DNA from 3 places in the Kribbella sp. NPDC051587 genome. Region 1 is predicted to be linked to each of the others. Evidence: riboswitches for the same ligand, from Rfam matches in the RefSeq annotation. Region 1 holds a riboswitch; each other region holds the start of a gene.

Region 1 (6,943 bases):
AGATCGGTACGCCGATGTTGTGGCCGCGGTTGATCCCCGACAGCACCAGATCCGGCGCCGGACCAAACGCGCCGAGCGTGGCCAGCGTCACCGCGAGTGCAGGCGTCCCGGCGACCCCGCGGTAGCTGATGCCGCCGGCTTCCTCGACGACGGTCTGGATCGGCCGGTTGGCCACCCCGACCCGCGCCGAGCCGACGCCGCTCTGGTCGTCGAGCGGCGCGACCACGAACACGTCGTGGCCGAGCTCGGCGATCGCCGGAGCGAGCGCGCGGATCCCGGGTGCCTGGAAACCGTCATCGTTGGTGATCAGGATCCGCGCCATACCTCCACCCAATCAGCCGCGGTCCTCGATGTCACCCTCCGTCTCAAGGACTGCGTTCCGCAGGGTCTCCAAGGCTTCGGGCGACGGCGCGGACCACAAGCCGCGCTGGGCGGCCTCGAGCAGCCGCTCGGCGATCCCGTGCCGGGCCCAGGGGTTGGACTTGCGGAAGAACTCGGCCATCTCCGGATCCGCGACGTACTCGGTGGTGAGCGTCTCGTACATCCAGTCGTCGACCACGCCCGCGGTCGCGTCGTACCCGAAGAGGTAGTCGACGGTCGCCGCCATCTCGAAGGCGCCCTTGTACCCGTGCCGCCGCATCGCGGCCATCCACCGCGGGTTCACGACCCGCGCCCGGAAGACCCGCTTGGTCTCTTCCTCCAGCGTCCGGGTCTTCACCTGCGCCGGTACGGCGGAGTCGCCGACGTAGGCCTTCGGGTTCGACCCGGTCAGGTGCCGCACCATCGCGATCATGCCGCCGTGGTACTGGAAGTAGTCGTCGGAATCCATGATGTCGTGCTCACGGGTGTCCGCGTTCTTGGCCGCCACCTGGATCCGCGCGTACGCGCGCTCCATCGACCCGCGCGCCTCGGCTCCGTCCAGGTCCTTGCCGTACGCGTACCCGCCCCAGACCGCGTAGACCTCGGCCAGCTCGGCGTCGGTCCGCCAGTTCCGCGCGTCCACCAACGGCAACAGGCCGGCGCCGTACGAGCCGGGCTTGGATCCGAACACCCGAGCCGTTGCCGACCGTACGTCGTTGCCCGCGGCAACGTCATCGTCGACGTGGGCGCGGAGATAGTTGTCGGCGGCATCTTCATCCAGTGCCGCGACCGTCCGGACCGCCTCGTCGAGCAGCTGTACGACGTGTGGGAACGCGTCCCGGAAGAACCCGGAGATCCGGATCGTCACGTCGATCCGCGGCCGGCCCAGCTCCTCCAGGCTCACCACCTCGAACCCGGTGACGCGGCGCGAGGCCTCGTCCCAGACCGGGCGGCAGCCGAGCAGCCACAGCACCTCGGCCAGGTCATCGCCCTGGGTCCGCATCGCCGACGTACCCCAGACCGTCAGACCGACCGAGCGCGGCCATTCGCCGGTCTCGGCCTGGTGCCGGGCCAGCAGCGAGTCGGCCAGCGCGACGCCAACGTCCCAGGCGTTGCGGCTCGGGATCGCCTTCGGGTCGACCGCGTAGAAGTTCCGTCCGGTCGGCAGCACGTTGACCAGACCGCGGGTCGGTGAACCCGACGGGCCTGCCTCGACGAACCGGCCGTCCAGTGCACGCAGCACGTTCGTCAGCTCAGCTGAAGTGCCGTTGAGCCGCGGTACGACCTCGGTCGCGGCGAAGGTCAGCGCGGACTCGACGCCCACCGACGAGCGGCCGATGACCTCGGTGACAACGACCGGCACCTTCGACGCATCCCAGTTGAGCGTCTCCATCGCGACGACCAGCTTGCGCGCGGCCGCCTCCAGGATGTCGACACCGTCTGCACCACTCACCGCGGGCAGGTCGGCCAGTGTCGCGAGCTCGGTCAGCTCAGCGGCCAGACCAGGGTTCGCGAGCAGCTCGGCCTCGTCGACGCCGAAGGTCTCCCCCAGTGCAGCCCGCAGGCCGGGGATCGAGTACGAACCGCCCCACAGCTGCCGCGCCCGCAGTACGGCGAGCACCAGGTTGATCCGCGCCTCGCCGGCCGGTACGCCGCCAAGGATGTGCAGGCCGTCACGGATCTGAACGTCTTTGATCTCACACAGATAGCCGTCCAGGTGCAGGACGAATTCGTCGAACGCCTCGTCGTCCGGCTTCTCGTCGGTATGCAGATCGTGGTGCAGTTGCGCCGCCTGGATCAGGGTCCAGATCTGTGCCCGCAGCGTCGGGACCTTCTCCGGGTCGAGCGCCTGCACCGTCGCATACTCGTCGAGCAGGTACTCCAGCTTGGCCATGTCGCCGTACGTCTCGGCCCGTGCCATCGGCGGCACCAGGTGGTCGACCACGACCGCGTGCGCCCGCCGCTTGGCCTGCGTTCCCTCACCGGGGTCGTTGACGATGAACGGGTAGACCATCGGCAGGTTCCCGAGCACGGCGTCCGGCGCGCAGTCGGCCGCCATCCCGATGCCCTTGCCCGGCAACCACTCGAGCGTTCCGTGCTTGCCCAGGTGCACGACAGCGTGTGCCCCGAACCCACCGTCGGCCGGCGCGTTCTCCAACCACCGGTACGCCGCCAGGTAGTGGTGCGACGGAGCCATGTCGGGATCGTGGTAGATCGCGACCGGGTTCTCGCCGAAACCACGCGGCGGCTGAATCATCAGTACGACGTTCCCGAACCGCAACGCGGCCAGCGCGATCGCAGTCTCGGGTCCGGAGGTGTCGACGTACAGGGATCCGGGCGCCTCGCCCCAGGCCTCGGTCATTGCCTCACGCAACGTTTCCGGGACCTGGCCGAACCACTTCGCGTACGTGGACAGCGGCACCTTGGCCACGGCGTTCTCGAGCTGCTCGTCGGTCAGCCAGTCGACGTCGTGACCGCCGGTCGCGATCAGCCGGTGGATCAGCCCGTCCGCACCGTCAGCGCCCTGCAACTCGCTGAGGTCGAGCCCGCCGAGGTCGTACCCGGCCTCCTCGAGCTTGCCGAGCAGCTGGACCGCCGAGGCGGGGGTGTCGAGACCGACCGCGTTCCCGATCCGGGCGTGCTTGGTCGGGTACGACGAGAGCACGAGCGCGAGCCGCTTCTCGGGCACCGGGACGTGTCGCAGGCGGGCGTGGGCGACCGCGATCCCGGCCAGCCGGGTGCACCGCTCCGGATCCGGCGCGTACCGCGCCAGCCCGTCGGCGTCGTACGCCTTGAACGAGAACGGGATCGTGATGATCCGGCCGTCGAACTCAGGGATCGCCACCTGCGTGGCAGCGTCCAGCGGGCTGATCGCCGCGTCACTGGCGAGCCACTGCTCGCGGGTCGACGTGAGTGCGAGCCCCTGAATCAGCGGGATGTCGAGTGCGGCCAGCGCGCCCGCGTCCCAGGCGTCGTCCGCTCCCCCGGCGCTGGCGTTCGCAGCGACCGAACCGCCCGCTGCGAGCAGCGTGGTGACCAGTACGTCGCACTTGCGCAGCAGCTCGAACAGTCCGGCGTTCTCGTCGCTCGTCGGGTCCAGCCCGCGCAGCGTCCCGCAGTACACGGGCAGCGGCTGTGCACCGGCCGCCTCCACCGCAGCAGCGAGCGTGTCGACGAACGCCGTGTTGCCGGCGATCTCATGCGCCCGGTAGTAGACGATCCCGACCACCGGCCGGTCGTCGTCAGTGAAGGTCCCACGCACCCCGTACGCCGGGAGCGCGGCCGGCGGGTCGAATTCGTCGCCGGTGAGGAGGATGGTGTCGCTCAGGAAGCCGGCCAGGTTCCGCAGGTTGTCCGCGCCGCCCTCCCGCAGGTACGCCAGCGCCTCGGTCACCGCCCCCGCCCGCACGGTCGACAGCGACATCAGCTCCGCATCAGGTGCCGCCTCACCGCTCACCACCACGGTGGGCTTGCCAGACGCGAGTACGGCGTCCAGTCCGTCCTCCCAGGCGCGCTTACCGCCCAGGAGCCGCACCACCACGATCTGCGCGGCGTCCAGCAGCGGAGCGAGCTCAGACAGCTCCAGGCGCGCCGGGTTCGCGACCTTCCACCCGGTTCCCGCCTCCGCCGCAGCCAGTAGGTCGGTGTCGGCAGTAGACAACAGCAACAGGTTCGCGGGCACGCTGAACCGGTCCTTCCTGGGGGTATCCACGCCCCGGCCGGAGGTGCGACAGCAGCAGTTCCTGACTCCCCATCGCTGGGTCACAGTGGCGGGACCGTCCCGGACTCACACCGGGTTCCTGCACAGCCGTCGCTGAACCCCTGAACCCTATCCGACCCCCTGCACAACGTCCGAAGCCCCGTAGTACCTCGTCGGCGTGTTTTCGGACGCTGCGAACAACTGGTCCACAGCGTCCGAAGGGTTGCAGCACGTGGTCGGCGTGTTTTCGGACGCTGTGTTCAGCGGTGGGCTGCGTAGTGGGCGGCGAGGAGGTCGGTGCCCCAGTCGGAGCGATGGGAGCGCCAGACGGCGTGGATGTGGTTGGCGTTGTCCTGGGTGTTGTCGTACTCGGCCAGGAAGGTCGGGGCGGCCAGGGAGTAGTAGTGGCGGTGGCCGATGCCGGGGGTGGTTTCGCCGGCCCAGGCGAAGGTGAGGTTCTCCATGCCCTGCTCGGTCAGGTCCTGCCAGGTCAGGAGACCGATCGGGCCGGCTGCGCGACCGACGTACTGGCCGAGCAGGAGGCTGAGGAGCTGGCGCTGTTCGGCGGTCATGTCGCCGTACGCGAGTCCGCGGCGCAGGAGCGACGGGTCGGCGACCGGGTCGTGCCGGGTGAGGATGTCGTCCGGTGCGTCGGGTGAGACGACAGCGACGGCTCGCTGGCTGTCGTCCAACGCGTCCAAGAGCTGGAAGCCCAGGTCGTGCTCGCCAGCCAGGAAGCGTCGGCCCGAGGGAGCCACGGCTGGGTTGGAGCCGATGAATGACGGGGTGAACGAGATCGCACCGTCGACCAGCGTCACGTGGATCGCCAGGTGGTGGCCGTTCAGCCGCCAGGCCCACGGCTCGAACGCGGCGGGGTCGCCCAGGATCCGCAGGAAGTAGCCGGGCGTGGCCAGCGAGTCCTGCCAGTCTGCAGTCGTAGGCACCGGGTGCCCGCGCAGGATCACCTCAGCGTCCAGTACGGCGAGTGAGTCGGCCAAGCCGCGTTCGCTGCAGCCAAGGGCGATCAGCCGCAGCGCCAACTGCTGCTGCTCCGGGCTGAGCGCGGACAGCGGCAGGCCGGGTCGAGGCCCGGGCAGGTAGGTCCACTCCTGGTGGTCCGGGGTGTCGAACGGCGCCTGGATCAGACTGCGCTGTGCCGGCCGCAGGCTCTCCAGCAGTTCGATGGCTGCCTGACGGGTCTGCTCTACAACCACGCGGCGCGCTCCTGTTCTTTCGGCTCGTAAGTCGTCGTCCACTGTTCGAACGGTCGGTCCAGCTTGTACCGGTAGTCCGGCTGCCGCAGCAGCACGCGTGTTTCGGCGTTGCCCGGGTTGCGCAGCGTCTCGAAGTACTTGACCGACCAGTGGAACCACCGCATGCAGAACAGCCGCATGGTCAGTCCGTGCGACACCAGCAGCACGTTGCGCGGTGCGTCCGCCTGCTCGAAGTCGCGGTGCATCGTCTCGAGGAAGCTCGACACCCGGTCGTACACGTCCGACCCCGACTCACCATGGGTGAACCGGTAGAAGAAATGCCCGTAGGCATCGCGCAGCTTCTCCTGGCGCTCGATGTCCTCGGTGTCCTGGAAGTTCGCCCAGTCCTGCTCACGCAGCCGCGGCTCCTCCCGGGCGATCCCGATCAGGTCGTCGAGATTGAGGCCCTTGAGCGTCTCCAGGGTGCGCAGGTACGGCGAGACGTACACCCGGATCGGCTCGTTCTCGAACAGGTCGCGGAGCTCCTGCCCGGCGAGAGCCGCCTGCTCCCACCCGTGCGCCGTCAGCGCCACGGAGTGGTCCGGCACTCGCTCGTAGATCGACTTGTCCAGGTTCGCCTCGGACTCGCCGTGCCGTATCAACGCGATCCGCAGTGGTCGTCGGCTCAGTCCCATAACCGTCCTCTCGCCACTGCCAGGATCGCTGCCGCGCCAGCCGCCGCGATACCGACTCGCCGCGCCAGGGTCGCCGTACGGCGGACATCGGCGACGGTCGGCGTCGGTCCGTCCCCCAGCGTGCCACGGTCCTCGGTATAGGACCCGTAGTTGTTCGTCCCGCCCAGCGACAACCCCAACGCACCAGCGAACGCCGCCTCGACCGGACCGGCGTTCGGACTCGGGTGCTGCGGCGCATCCCGTTTCCACACCCGCCGCGCCTCGCCATAGCGGCCTGCAACGACACCAGTCAGTACGGCGCACGCCCGGGCCGGCAGGAGGTTCACCAGATCGTCCAGCCGCGCTGAGGCCCACCCGAAGTTGGCGTACTTCGGTGAGCGGTACCCGACCATCGCATCGAGCGTGTTGATCGCGCGGTACGCCAGCAGCCCGGGCACCCCGAGCACTCCGCCCCACAGCAGCGGCGCCACACACGCATCCGACGTGTTCTCGGCCAGAGACTCCACCGTGGCACGGGCGAGCTCGTCGGCCTCCAGATACGTGGCGTCCCGAGCGCACAGGTGGCTGAGCCGCTCACGCGCCGCTGGGATGTCCTTCTCCTCCAGCAGCCCGGCCATGGTCTCCGCCTCGCGCTCCAGGCTCCGAGCGCCCAGCACGGTCCACGTGGCCGCGGCCGTGACCAGCGTGTGCAGCACCGGCCGTCCACGCGTCAGCCGCTCAACCATGACCCCCGCGAGTGCCGTCGTACCGACGAGTGCCGTCGTGTACGCCGTACCGGCTGCCCGCGAGTCGGCGTACAGGTGTGACTCCAGCCGGGCCGCCGTCTGCCCGAACCCGGCGACCGGGTGGAAACGCCGCGGATCGCCGAGGACACGGTCGGCGACGAACCCGAGCAAGAGCCCGACACTGGTGGACACCTGGAGAAGTGTGCCAGGTAACAAATGTGCGGGGTCAGGTGTGGGTCAGGAAAGAAATATGCGAGGGTGACGGTATGG
Region 2 (6,943 bases), on a different contig from region 1:
ATCACGTCACCCTTGCGAGCTGTGCGCAGGATCTCCAGCGAGTCGATCGGCAGCACGCCCTTGCTCCACAGCGAACCGTCGTACGTCGAGTAGGCGCCACGCTCGGCGGCCAGATCGCTGGAGGCCTCGATCGCGTGGTAGCTGATCGCCTCCATCGAGCTGTCGGCGAAGGCGATGGCGGCCTCCGACGAGTACGGGATGCGGAGTGAGAACAGCGCGTCCGCGAAGCCCATCAGGCCGAGGCCGACCGGACGGTGCCGTTGGTTGGCGCGCTCCGACTCGGGCGTCGTGTAGAAGTTCACGTCGATGACGTTGTCGAGCATCCGGACCGCGGTCTTCACCGTGTCGCGGAGCAGATCAGCGTCCAGGCCGGTCTCGGTCAGGTGCGCGACCAGGTTGACCGAGCCCAGGTTGCAGACCGCGGTCTCGTCGACCGTCGTGTTCAGCGTGATCTCGGTGCACAGGTTCGACGAGTGCACGACACCGCTGTGCTGCTGCGGCGACCGCAGGTTGCACGGGTCCTTGAAGGTGATCCACGGGTGACCGGTCTCGAACAGCACGGTCAGCATCCGGCGCCACAGGTCCAGCGCGCGGACCCGGCGGAAGACCCGGATCTCACCGCGGTCGGCGGCCGCCTCGTACTTCTCGTACGCCGTCCGGAACTCGGTCCCGAACAGGTCGTGCAGGTCCGGGACCTCGTCGGGCGAGAACAGCGTCCACTGGCCGTCGGCCTCGACCCGCTGCAGGAACAGGTCCGGCACCCAGTTGGCGGTGTTCATGTCGTGCGTCCGGCGGCGCTCGTCGCCGGTGTTCTTGCGCAGGTCGAGGAACTCCTCGATGTCCATGTGCCAGGTCTCGAGGTACGCGCAGACCGCACCCTTGCGCTTGCCGCCCTGGTTGACCGCGACGGCGGTGTCGTTGGCGATCTTCAGGAACGGTACGACGCCCTGCGACTCACCGTTGGTACCACGGATCTTGGCGCCGATCCCGCGGACCGGGGTCCAGTCGTTGCCGAGACCGCCGGAGTACTTGGCGAGCAGGGCGTTGTTGCGGATCCCGGCGAAGATGCCGGACAGGTCGTCGTCCACCGTGGTGAGGAAGCAGGACGAGAGCTGCGGACGCGTAGTACCGGAGTTGAACAGCGTCGGTGTCGACGACATGAAGCGGAACGAGCTGAGCAGCTCGTAGAACTGGATCGCGCGGCCCTCCCGGTCCTCCTCGCGCAGCGCCATCCCCATCGCGACCCGCAGGAAGAACGCCTGCGGCAGCTCGAACCGGGTCTTGTCGATGTGCAGCAGGTAGCGGTCGTAGAGCGTCTGCAGCCCGAGGAAGGCGAAGTCCAGGTCGCGCTCGGGGTGGATCGCCGCGGCCAGCCGGTCCAGGTCGAAGGTGGCCAGCTCGGGGTCGAGCAGGCCGGCCTCGATCCCGGTCGCGATGTAGCGCGGGAAGTATGCGGGGTAGGCCGTGGCCATGTCGGCCTGGCTGGCCTGCCGCGGCTCGCCGTGCACGCGACCGAGCGCCTCGCGGCGGATCTGGTCGAGCAGCAGGCGGGAGGCGGCGTAGCTGTACTGCGGCTCGGTCTCGACGTAGGACCGGGCGGCCATCACCAGCGCCAGCTCTACCTCGTGCTGGGCGATGCCGTCGTAGCAGGAGCCGATCGTCTCGTTCAGGATCTGCTCGGAATCGACCGCGTCCAACCCGGCGGCGGCCTCGGCGACGATCACGCGCAGTCGCTCGACGTCGAGCGGAGCGCGGGTCCCGTCGGCCTGGCGGACCGACACGACCGGCTTGGTCTCGGCCAGCTCCGCGGCGTCGGCGGGGGTGCGGGCCTTGTTGCGCTCCTCGCGGTACAGCACGTAGGCCCGGGCGACCTGATGCTCTCCCGCGCGCATCAGAGCCAGCTCGACCTGGTCCTGGATGTCCTCGACCTGGACGCTGCGGGTGTCACCGCGCCGCGTCAGCGCCTCGACGACCCGGCCGGTCAGGTCGGTCACCAGGTCCCGGACCCGGTGGGTGGCGCCGGCGTCGTTGCCCTCGACCGCGAGGAACGCCTTCGTGACGGCGACCGAGATCTTGGTCGCGTCGAAATCGGTGTTGCTGCCATCGCGGCGTACGACGGTCAGCTGGGTCCCGTGGCCGGCCTCGTCGGCCGCCGATCGGGAGGTGGAAGCGATGGTCACAAGTGCTCTTCTCTCGCTACGCGTACGGAGGACCGCGACTGTGAGAGCACGCGCGCACGACGAGACGACAGCACCGGCCGGACACTGGTCATCACGCCCTGCGACCCACCCTCGAGGTCTCGGACCGTGTGCACCGGCGGTGCACACGCCGGCGACAGGTACCCGGACTCGCGGAGACCTGTCGGCATCCGCTCACCGTTGCGGGGCAGCTCCGGAATTGCACCGGATTCCCCTGACCGCCAGCGAGAAGGACTCTAGGTCAGTCGCAACATCTAGTGGTAACCGACACGCCGTCCACGACATGTTGTGGTTCTCAAGCGGCGGTGCCATACAGATCCTGTAACGTCATGATCTCTGATCCGTGATGAATCAGCTCGCGATTGAGACGTAACACGACGTGCCCGAACGGCTCCTCGGCGTCCAGTGCGGTCGCCTGACTGAGCCCCGTCACCGTCACCTGGTCCTCCATCAGCGCCGCGATCCCGTCCTGCCAGGCCTCGACCCAATGCGTCAGCCACGCCACCGCGTCGCGCGCGTTCCCATGCAGCGTGATGTCCCCACGGCCCTGCTCCCGCGGCCCGAACGTCCACTCCCACCGCTCGAAGAACGTCTCCGTCAGATGCGCGATCAACCACGCGATCGTCCGCGGCCCCCGATGATCCGGCTCGTCCGGCCACTGCGCCACCCACTCCCCGGCCCCCTGTGACCGGTAATGGCTCGGGTAATGCCGCCGCACGACGGTCAACGCCTCACCCCGCGGCTGCCAGAAGTACTCCTCATCGGTCAGCCGCGCCAACCGCCCCGACAGCACCAGCCAACTGAACCCCAACTGCCCCCGCACCATCGCCATCGCCGACGGCTCGTGCAACAGCTCCCAGTCGAACATGTGTTCGAATGTAGAACTGCGCTCGCCTCGGTGTCAAACAGTGATCTGGGAACCCACGATGACGACTTGTTCGCGGGGGAGGTGGAAGTACTCCGCTGCGTCGGCGGTGATGGCGGTGGTGGCGAGGAAGATGTGTTTGCGCCAGCGGGGCATGCCGGGGGTGTCGCCCAGTTTGAGTTCGATGGCGGAGAGGAAGTAGGAGGTGTCGTCGGGGTCGACGGTGAGCTCGGTGCTCTGGGCGGCGGCCTGGGTGAGGATCTCGGGGACGTTGGCGTTCTCGACGTAGCCCAGGCGGGCGGTGACGTGGATGATGCCGTCGTCGGTGTAGCCGAGGTCGTCGACCAGGACGCGTTCCTCTTCGGGGGCGTGCGGGACGGTGAGGGTCTCGATCGACAGGATGACCACGTTGCGGTGCAGGACGTGGTTGTGCTCGACGTTGGCGCGCATCGCGAGCGGCACGGTGGTGTTGCCGCGGTTGAGGAAGACCGCCGTACCGGGGACGCGGGTGATCGGGCGCTCGTGCAGGGTGTCGATGAACTCGCGGAGCAGGCCTTCTTCCTTCTCGCGCTTGGCCGTGACGAGCTGGCGGCCCTGCTGCCAGGTGATCAGGACAGTGAAGACGGTGACCGCGATCAGCAGCGGCAGCCAGCCGCCGTGGACGAACTTGGTCAGGTTGGCGGCGAGGAACAGCAGTTCGACACTGAGGAAGAAGGTGGCGCCGACAATGACCATCCACAGCGGTTTGCGCCACTGTTTGCGGACGAGGTAGAAGAACAGCAGCGAGTTGATGACGATCGTCCCGGTGACCGCCATCCCGTAGGCGAACGCCAGGGCGGCTGAGCTCTCGAAGGCGAAGACCAGGGTCAGTACGGCGATCATCAGTGCCCAGTTCACCCAGGGCACGTAGATCTGCCCGGCGCTCTCGGTCGAGGTGTACCTGATCCGTAGCCGGGGCAGGTAGCCGAGCTGGACGGCCTGGTGCGCGACCGAGAAGGCGCCGGTGATCACGGCCTGGGCGGCGATGACGGTGGCGGCGGTGGCCAGCACCACCATCGGGATCCGGCCCCAGTGCGGAACGAGCAGGAAGAACGGGCTGCTGAAGGCGTTCGGGTCGTCGAGGATCAGGGCGCCCTGGCCGAGGTAGCTCAGGATGAGGGCGGGGAAGACCATGAACAGCCAGGCCCGGGTGATCGGCTTGCGGCCGAAGTGGCCGAGGTCGGCGTAGAGCGCCTCGGCGCCGGTGATCGCCAGCACGACCGCTGCCAGGGCGAAGAACGCCGTCCCGAAGTGGCCGGTCAGGAAACCGATCGCGTACGTCGGTGAGAGCGCCTTGAGGATGCTCGGGTGCCGCACGATGCCGCCGATCCCGCAGGCGGCGATCGTGACGAACCAGATGATCATGATCGGTCCGAACGAGCGGCCGATCCGGCCGCTGCCGTGGCGCTGCACGCTGAACAGGCCGAGGATGATGGCGGCGGTGATCGGCACCACCCAGGTCGCCAGGCCCGGCTGGAGGACCTCGATCCCCTCGACCGCGGACAGCACCGAGATGGCCGGGGTGATCATCGAGTCGCCGAAGAACAGCGAGGCGCCGAAGATGCCGAGAGCGGCCAGGATGACCGTGGTCCGGCGTCCGTTCGACTCGCCGGTGCCGCGGATCAGGGTGATCATGGCCAGGATGCCACCCTCGCCCTGGTTGTCGGCGCGCAGGACCAGCAGCACGTACTTCAGCGTCACCACGATCGTGACCGACCAGAAGACCAGTGAGATGATCCCGAACACATTCGTGGTGGCGGTCGCCACCGGATGCGGGTCACCGGGATTGAAGATCGTCTGGATGGCATAGATCGGACTGGTCCCGATGTCGCCGAAGACGACGCCGAGGGCGCCGATCATCAAAGCGGCCTTGGCCGGGGTCCGTACCCCCGTGGTGTGGCTCGTCACGGTGAAGATTGAACCATGGGGCGGGGCCCTCAGCGCTTGCGTGGCCCCCGGATGGCGACGTACAGCAACCCGACGCCGAAGGCGGCGACGATCGGTCCGACGATGGCCCACAGCGAGCTGCCGGTCATCGAGCTGCCCTTGAGATAACCGAGTCCCTGCAGCGTCCAGACCGCGCCGAGCACGGTCAGCAACACGCCGAAAGCGATGGCGACAATCTTTCCCATGGTCGGAGGTTAGTCGAGCAACTCGTCGCACAGGGCAACGAGTCGCTCGCGGAGCGGCCGGGCCCGGGCCGCGAAGGTCCGCTGAGCGGCGGCGTACTCGGCCTTGCCGGCCGCGGTTTCGATCCGGACCGGCTCGTAGCCGAGCGGTGCCAGGTCGTACGGCGAGGCGCGCATGTCGAGCGTGCGGATGTCGCGGGCGAGCTCGAAACAGTCCAGCACCAACGCGCTCGGCGTGAACGGTGCGAGCTTGGTCGCCCACTTGTAGAGGTCCATGTTGGCGTGCAGACAGCCGCCCTGCTCCAGCTTCGGCTGCGACTCGCGCGTCGGCTGCAGGACGTTGAGCGGTCGCGCCTCGTCGGTGAAGAAGCGGAAGGCGTCGAAGTGCGAGCAGCCGATCTTGTGCGACTCGACCACCTGATCGGTGCCCTCGGCCCCTAATCGCAGCGGCCACTTCTCATGCCGTACGGCGTCCGTCCGGTACACCATCGCCCATTCGTGCAGACCGAAACACCCGAACTGCGGTTGCCGATCCAGCGTCGCGCCGAGCAGTGCGCGGATCCACTTGATGCTGTCCGTCCGGCGCTCGATCCCGGCGGGATCGAGCTGCGCGGTGCCGTCGATCACCACATAGCCACGGCGCTCGCCGTACTCGGGAGCATCGAGCAGCCGGAGGCTAGGCCCAGGGTGCCAGAGGCGCAACTGGTTCGGGCGCGCGGAGTAATAGGTGAAGAGGAAGTCCTCGACCGGGTGGGACTCTCGGCGCTGCTTGCGGGCGAGATGCCCAGCCAGCAGGGCGTCCGCACGCAGAGTGTGCGCCTGCTGCAAGGGCTCCCAGTCCGAGCGGAGAAGAGTGGTCACAGCGCCAGCGAGAACGCGTAGAGATCGATGCCGGCAACCGGGGACCAGTCACGCTCCGGGAGACGCTCAAACCCCAGCCGCTCATAGATCCGGTGGGCGGTCTTCATATACACAGCACTGCTGAGCACGATCCGCGGCAGCCCGCGCGAGCGCGTCTGTTCTATACAGTGCTCGGTCAGCGCGGTCCCGATCCCGAGTCCACGCGCGCGTCCGGCGACTCCGAGCATCCGGAACTCGCCCTCGTCGTCCAGCCCGATCTCCCGGTACGGCGAGCCGGCCGGGCAATAGGTGACCGTGCCGAGCAGGCCATCGGCGTCAGCCGCGACCCACAGCTCAGCCTGTACGGCGCGATCGGCGGCAGCACGCAGCGTCATCGCGTACTCACCGCGGACGAAGCCGTCGTGTGAGTACGCCTCCACGGTCAGTTCGCCGACGGCGTCGTACTCGTCCGGTTGGGCCCGGCGGATCTCCCAAGTCACCGCACCACTGTCTCATTCCACCGCGACGGTAGGCTCGGGCCCGTGCGTATCGCCAGATTCTCCGTCGACGACGAACCCAAGTACGGCATCGTCGAGACCGACGACCCCGAGGGGCTCGTCGGAACCGTCGCCCTCCTCGACTCCGACCCGCTCTACCGGCCGGTCCAGCTCACCGGGGAGACGCTGCCGCTGGCCGACGTCCGGCTGCTGGCCCCGGTGATCCCGCGCAGCAAGGTGGTCTGCGTCGGCCGCAACTACGCCGCGCACGCCGCCGAGCTGGGCAACGAGGTGCCGCCGGAGCCGATGATCTTCCTGAAGCCGAACACCTCGGTGGTCGGCCCGCTGGACGGCATCGTCTACCCCGAGCAGACC
Region 3 (6,943 bases), on a different contig from region 1:
ACGGAGCCCTTGCGGGTCGTCTTGCTGGACCAGAGGGCCTTCTTGGCGGCGCTGTAGACGACCAGGTTGCCGTCGTTCTGCATGGCCGCGAACGCGCCCTTGCTCTGCGTCTTGGTGCTCCACAGCGCGGTCTTGCCCTTGTAGAGGACCAGGTTGCCGTCGGCCTGCATGTAGACCTTGTAGGTCCGGTTCACCGAGGTCAGGTACTCCGGGTACTTCAGCAGCCGGTTGAAACCGAGCGTGCCGACCACCATGTAGCGGCTCCAGTTCGGCTTACCGCGGGTGTTGTAGATCACCAGGTTGTTGTCGTTCTGGACGGCCAGGATCGCGCCCGGGCTGGTGCCGGTGTTGCTCTGCCAGACGACGGTCTTGCCGGAGACGACCTCGAGGTTGCCGTTCTTCTGCATCACCAGCACCGACGCCTTGCGGTTGGTGACGGTCGACCACAGCGCGGTCTTGCCGCTGTAGAGCACCGCGTTGCCGTCGGACTGCATGACGAACGTGTACTTGCCGTTCTTCGAACGGATGTAGTTGCCGGCCTTCAGCTTCTGACCCGGCTTGAGCAGGTCGGAGACCGCGCTGGCCTGGGTCGTCGCGGCGGCCGCGGCGGCGGTGGTGGTCGTGGCCTGCGCGGCCACGGGCGCAAGCAGGGTGGCACCAGCGACCGCCCCCGCGACGAGGGTGGCGAACACCTTGGTGCGTACCGACTTGGTCGGGATCATCCGGTTGTCTCCATACGCTCAGTGAATATCCGGGAAGATTGACGCCGAGGGCAACCAATCGGTTCCACGGTAGGGAGAAAAGGGTTCTTCACCCGGCGGCCGGAGCTGACAGGATGTGCCGGTGGCAGCAAGTTTCCGAGCGCGGCTGGCCCGGCTGCGTGTCGACCTGACTCCGTGGCGTGGTTCGCGTGACTTCCGGATCCTGATGGTCTCCGGTTCGGTCTTCTTCCTGGGCAGCATGTTCGGGTACGTCGCCCTGCCGTACCAGCTGTATTCGCTGACCCACTCGAACTTCGCGGTCGGCGCGATGGGCCTGGTCAACATCCTGCCGCTGGTCGTCTTCGGCCTGTACGGCGGTGCGCTGGCCGATCACGTGGACCGCCGAAAGATGCTCATCTTCACCGGTATCGCGCAGGTCGCGGTCTGCGCCGTACTGCTGAGCAACGCCCTGCTGTCCAACCCGCAGGTGTGGATCATCTACGTCTGTGGCGCGCTGAACGCGATCGCGGCGTCCTTGCAGCGGCCGAGCCGGGACGCGCTGTTCCCGCGCGTGGTGAAGCACTCGGAGCTGCCGGCCGCGGTCGCGCTGAACGCGTTGACCATGCAGGCCGGTCAGCTCGTCGGTCCCGCGCTGGGTGGCGTGCTGGTCGGGACGGCCGGGATCAGCTGGGCCTTCGGGATCGAGCTGACCGGACTCGCGATCGCGACCCTGATGTACCTGGGACTCAAGCCGTACCGGGTCGGCGAGCACTCGCAACCACCGAGCCTGCGGGTCATCGGCGAAGGGATCGGGTACGCCGCCCGCCGCAAGGACCTGCTCGGGACGTACGTCGTGGACATGGTCGGGATGTTCATGGCGATGCCGATCGTGCTGTTCCCCGCGTTCGCGACCGACGTACTGAAGGAACCGAAGCTGCTCGGCGTCCTCTACAGCGCGGAGGCGGTCGGGGCGATGATCGCGACGCTGACCAGCGGCTGGACCCGCCGGGTGCATCACCACGGCCGGGCTGTCGTGATGGCGGCCGCCTGCTGGGGCGCCGCGATCGGGATCGCCGGGCTGGCGCCGAACATGTGGGTCGCGGTCGTCTTCCTCGCGTTCGCCGGAGCGGCGGACATGGTCTCCGGCCTGTTCCGGTCGGTGATCTGGAACCAGACGATCCCGGACGAGATGCGCGGCCGGCTGGCCGGGATCGAGATGCTCTCCTACATGCTCGGCCCGCTTGGCGGACAGGCCCGCTCCGGACTGGTCGCTGACCTGACCAGCGTCCGGACCTCGATCGTCAGCGGCGGGATCCTGTGCGTGGCAGGTGTCGCGGCCACCGGTGCGGCCCTGCGCGACTTCTGGCGGTACGACGCTCGCACCGACGAGCACGCGATTCGCGAACGCGATCTCCGCAGGGCGGCCGAGGCCGACGAAGCGTAGGCTTTGGCCCACCATGCGTATCCGTCCGGTTGTGCCGCTCGTCGTACTCTCAGTGCTCGTCAGCGGTTGCAGCGGCCCCGGACAGGAGACCGCGCCCAGTGTGCCGCCACTGGTCTCGATCCCGACGACGCCGTCGCAGACCCCCTCGGAGACACCGTCGAGCACTCCGGCGACGGCCAAGGTCGCGGACACGATCTGCGTTCGGATGGATCAGACGCTGGTGCAGGCGACGCTCGACGTCCCGTCCGTGCAGATTCGGCCCAAGACGCCGCCGGCCGAGTTCGGCGTACCGGTGACGTATGACGGCTGCCTGCTGGGGCTGGGTGGGTCGGTGTTGCGGGTCGGGTGGTCGGTGCAGACGGCGACCAAGGCGACGCTGGCGGCGGTGCAGAAGGCTTACAAGGGAGAGCCGGCCAAGCCTGCGGTCATCGGTGCGAGCAGCGCCGCGACCAGCGCGCCGGGGTTCGGGGCCAGTAGCTTCGTGGTCTTCCTGCTGGAGAACCGGCTCTACAAGATCTCCGGGCCGAAGGCCACGCTGGCGAGGTACATAGTGCTGGCCGAAGAGGTGGCTCGTCAGGTGGGCGGACTGCCCGAGCCGGAGCCGTTGGTCACCCGGCCGGAGTGTGACCGCGGGTCGGACGCTGCGGCCAAGGTGATGGGCGCGCCCGTGATGTTCCGTCGCGACGGACAGACCGAGCTCGGTGACCTGGTCTGCGGTTGGATCGCCGCGGACAGCGTGCTGTCGACGTCGGTACGCCGTACGCCGAAGGCCGCCGAGCTGATGACCGCGATCCGGAAGACACCGACCGCGCAGGCACTCCCGCTTGGTGACGAGGGGTACGTCGACACCGCGACCGGGCGGACCACGATCCGGCTCGGCGAGGGGCAGCTGGTCGACTTCGTGCCGCTGCCGGCCCGGGCGATCAACCCGGACACCATGACCCAGTTCGCACTTGCGATGCTGTCGCAGTACCGGTGAGGTACTGTGGCGGCGCCGTGGTGTTCGGGAAGCCGGTGTGATGCCGGCGCGGCCCTCGCCACTGTGATCGGGAGTTCACCGGCCGTTCCCTGCTGAGGGGAGGTCACTGGTCCTGCACTGGGAAGACCAGGTCGGTGGGCGGAATCCCGTCAGCCAGGAGACCGGCCACGGCATGTGATCCGTCCACGAGGTGCTGGAGGAGCGGTTCCGTGCTGCGTAAGTCTGTTCTCCCTGTCCTGCTGCTAGGCCTGCTCGCCGGGTGCGGCACGGCCACAGCGGTCAACCCGCCCGGGTCGACGATCACCGTGCAGAACTGCGGTCTCGACGTCACCGTGAGCGGTCCACCGAAGCGCGTGTTCGCGGCGTACCAGCCGGCCATCGAGATGGCGCATGCGCTGGGGATCTCCGATCGCCTGGTCGGTACGGCGTACCTGGACGCGGAGGTGCTCCCGGAGTACGCGACCGCTCAGGCCAAGGCGAAGTACTACAAGAACCTGCCCAGCCGGGAGGAGCTGCTCGCGGCGAACCCGGACTTCGTGCTGTCCGGGTTCAACGACGTGTTCAGTGCCGGTGGTGGCAGTGACCAGAGCTTCGGCAGCCGCAAGAGCCTGGCCGACCTCGGCGTCCAGACCTGGATCTTCAGCCCGCTCTGCCCGACCGCCGACGGCAAGGGCGACGAGGCGATCGATCCGTCGAGTGTCTCGATGGACAACGTGTACGCCGATCTGCGCGGCCTCGGGAAGCTGTTCGGGGTCGAGGACCGGGCCGAGGCCGTGATCGCCGACCAGTCCGCCCGGATCGCCGCAGTCGAGGCCAAGGTGAAGAACGCGCCGAAGCCGACCGTCGCGATCCTGCGGCCCGGGCTAGAGGGCGGCGGGCTGACGGTCTCCGGTGGTCCGGACTTCGGGACGGTGCTGATCAAGCAGGCCGGTGGCGTGAACGCGTTCGCGGATCTGACGTCGAAGCGGAACGTGAAGATCGGCGTCGAGGAACTGATCAAGCGCAACCCGGACTACATCCTGATCAGTGGGTGTTGCGATGCGTCGCTGACGCCGGCGTCGTCCCAGCCGGAGGTGGACAAGATGCTCGCGAACCCGGCGTTCCAGAACCTCAAGGCGGTCCGCACCAAACACGTCGTACCGTGGCTGTTCGCGAACCACTCGGCCGGGGTTCGGGGTGCTTACACGACCGAGGACATCGCCAAGACGATTCATCCTGATCTGTTCCGATGAGGTGGCGTGCGGCCGGACTGCTGTTGTGTGTCGCCGTTCTCGCGGGTTCGGTGCTGCTGTCGTTGAGCATCGGGAACCAGCATTTTGGTGCGCATGACGTCTATCTGGCGCTGGCGAACTTCAGCGGGAGCGACAACGATCGCGTGATCCGGTACCTGCGGGTGCCGCGGACGGCTGCTGGATTGTTGGCCGGGGCCGCGCTGGGGTTGGCGGGTGCGTTGATGCAGGGCGTGACGCGCAATCCGTTGGCGGATCCGGGGATTCTCGGGGTGAACGCCGGGGCGGCGCTCGCGGTGGTCGGGGCGATCGGTCTGCTGGGGGTACACAGCCTGACGGGCTATGTGTGGTTCGCGATGGGCGGTGCGTTGGTGGCGACGGTGGTCGTCTACCTGGTCGGTGCGATCGGGCGAGGTGGAGCGACGCCGGTGAAGCTCGCGCTGGCGGGAGCGGCGATCAGCGCGCTGCTCGGGTCGGTGACGTCGGCGATCACCCTGATGGATCTGTCGACGTTGAATTCCTTCAGGTTCTGGGTGGTCGGGTCGTTGACGCTGGCAACTGGTTCGGTGGTCGGGCAGGCCGTGCCGTTCATTGCCGTTGGCATCGTTGTGGCGTTGGGGTTGGGGCGATCGCTCAACCAGTTGGCGTTGGGTGATGAGCTGGCGCGGTCGCTTGGTACTCGGGTCATGGTGGTGCGCGTGTTGGCCGGGTTGGCGGTTGTTGTGCTGGCCGGTACGGCGACTGCGATCGCTGGGCCGATCGGGTTTCTGGGGCTCGCCGTACCGCATGTCGCGCGGACGTTGGTCGGGGCGGACTACCGGTGGATCTTGCCCTGGTCGATGGTGCTGGCGCCCGCCGTACTGCTACTCGCCGATGTGGTCGGGCGGTTGGTGGTTCGACCGGATGAGCTGCAGGTCGGGATCATTACCGCGCTGATCGGTGCACCGTTGTTCATCGCGCTGGTCCGGCGACGTCGTACGGCGGCGTTGTGAAAACGCTTCGGGTCGGGCCGTTCTCGACACGTGTCGATGGTGCGAGTGTGGTGTGGTCGGTTGTTGCTTGGGTGCTGACGCTTGCGGTGGGGGCGTTGTCGCTGACCTTGGGCGACTACCGGATTCCGTTGCCGTTGGTGCTCGAGACGTTGAGCGGTCATGGCACGTTGATCCTCAACGACATCGTGGTGAACGGGCGGCTGCCACGAGTGCTGGTCGGGATCGGCGTCGGTACGGCGTTCGCCGTGTCGGGGGCGATCTTCCAGCGGCTGGCGCGTAATCCGCTGGTGAGTCCGGACCTGATCGGGGTCAACGCCGGGGCCGCGTTGGCCGCCGTACTGATGATCACTGTGCTCGGGAGTGGATGGATTCCGGCTGGTGCACTGTTGGGGTCGTTGCTGTCGGCAATCGTTGTGTATCTGCTGGCTTATCGGGACGGGATCTCGGGGTATCGGCTGGTGCTGGTGGGTATTGGAGTGACGGCGATCATCGGGTCGGTGACCGCGTACCTGTTGACGTTGGCCGATATCTACACCGCGAAGAGTGCATCGCAGTGGTTGGCCGGGAGTCTCGCCGGGCGGAGCTGGACGCACGTCGTACTGATTGGTGCGGCGTTGGTGGTTCTGTTGCCGGCTGCTTTGGCTGGGGCGCGGCAGTTGCGGTTGCTGGAGCTCGGGGATGATCTGGCGCGAACGTTGGCCGGTCGCGTCGAGCTCTCGCGCGGGTTGCTGATTCTCGTTGGAGTTGCCCTTGCTGCGTTGGCGACTGCGGCCGCAGGCCCGATTGCCTTCGTGGCGTTGGTCGCTCCGCAGCTCGCTCGGCGATTGGTGGCTGAACGCGTCGCCGGACTGCTCGCGGCCGGTGCTCTTGGCGCGTTGCTGGTGGTCGTTTCGGACCTCATTGCCCGGGAAATCTTTGCTCCGACGCAGTTGCCGGTCGGTGTCGTGACCGCGTTCCTCGGAGCGCCGTACCTGCTCGTCCTGATGGCTCGCGCCAACCGCATCGGTACCGGAGGCTGACATGACCGAACTCCGTGCTGAAGAACTAACCCTCGCGTACGACGGCCGCGCCGTGGTGCACTCGTTGTCGCTGCTGATCCCGCGGCAGCGGATCACGGTCATCGTCGGCGCGAACGCCAGCGGGAAGTCCACCCTGCTGCGCGGTCTTGCCCGGCTGCTCGCTCCCCGTGGTGGTGCTGTGTATTTGGATGACGTCGACCTGGCCAAGGTCAGCGCCGGTCGCCTGGCAACCCAACTCGGCATGCTCCCGCAACAACCAGTCGCGCCCGACGGCATCACCGTCGCCGACCTGGTCGGTCGCGGCCGGCACCCACACCAGCGCTGGTTCCGCCAGTGGTCACCCGAGGACGAGCGCGTGGTCAACTCCGCGCTGGCCGCCACCGGCGTCGCAGACCTCGCGGACCGGTCGTTGGACGAACTCTCCGGCGGTCAACGCCAACGCGTCTGGATCGCCCTGGCCCTCGCCCAAGACGCCGACACCATGCTCCTCGACGAACCCACCACCTTCCTGGACCTGGCACACCAGTTGGAGATCCTCGACCTGGTCCAAGACCTCAACCGCGCGCACGGCAAAACCGT

Evidence for each region. Region 1 has a riboswitch for cobalamin ahead of cobN (cobaltochelatase subunit CobN). Riboswitches for the same ligand answer to the same signal wherever they lie in the genome.
Region 2: linked by a shared signal. The riboswitch ahead of ACIA49_RS27430 (ribonucleoside-diphosphate reductase subunit alpha) and the one ahead of cobN (cobaltochelatase subunit CobN) in region 1 are both predicted to bind cobalamin.
Region 3: linked by a shared signal. The riboswitch ahead of ACIA49_RS19965 (ABC transporter substrate-binding protein) and the one ahead of cobN (cobaltochelatase subunit CobN) in region 1 are both predicted to bind cobalamin.

Annotation. Positions count from the first base shown of each region.
Region 1 covers NZ_JBITDE010000011.1:91,847-98,789, forward strand. Annotated here, with positions in the region: gene surE (5'/3'-nucleotidase SurE) at 1-322, opposite strand, end outside; gene cobN (cobaltochelatase subunit CobN) at 335-4,042, opposite strand; cobalamin riboswitch at 4,078-4,199, opposite strand; gene ACIA49_RS31425 (DUF3500 domain-containing protein) at 4,321-5,274, opposite strand; gene ACIA49_RS31430 (phosphoglycerate mutase family protein) at 5,265-5,948, opposite strand; gene ACIA49_RS31435 (cobalamin biosynthesis protein) at 5,939-6,865, opposite strand; gene ACIA49_RS31440 (serine hydrolase) at 6,940-6,943, shown strand, end outside.
Region 2 covers NZ_JBITDE010000008.1:200,845-207,787, reverse strand. Annotated here, with positions in the region: gene ACIA49_RS27430 (ribonucleoside-diphosphate reductase subunit alpha) at 1-2,180, opposite strand, end outside; cobalamin riboswitch at 2,316-2,463, opposite strand; gene ACIA49_RS27425 (DinB family protein) at 2,494-3,066, opposite strand; gene ACIA49_RS27420 (potassium transporter Kup) at 3,100-5,010, opposite strand; gene ACIA49_RS27415 (hypothetical protein) at 5,040-5,234, opposite strand; gene ACIA49_RS27410 (3-methyladenine DNA glycosylase) at 5,244-6,092, opposite strand; gene ACIA49_RS27405 (GNAT family N-acetyltransferase) at 6,089-6,571, opposite strand; gene ACIA49_RS27400 (fumarylacetoacetate hydrolase family protein) at 6,614-6,943, shown strand, end outside.
Region 3 covers NZ_JBITDE010000005.1:131,685-138,627, reverse strand. Annotated here, with positions in the region: gene ACIA49_RS19980 (hypothetical protein) at 1-722, opposite strand, end outside; gene ACIA49_RS19975 (MFS transporter) at 844-2,145, shown strand; gene ACIA49_RS19970 (hypothetical protein) at 2,159-3,124, shown strand; cobalamin riboswitch at 3,115-3,309, shown strand; gene ACIA49_RS19965 (ABC transporter substrate-binding protein) at 3,334-4,356, shown strand; gene ACIA49_RS19960 (FecCD family ABC transporter permease) at 4,353-5,345, shown strand; gene ACIA49_RS19955 (FecCD family ABC transporter permease) at 5,342-6,364, shown strand; gene ACIA49_RS19950 (ABC transporter ATP-binding protein) at 6,366-6,943, shown strand, end outside.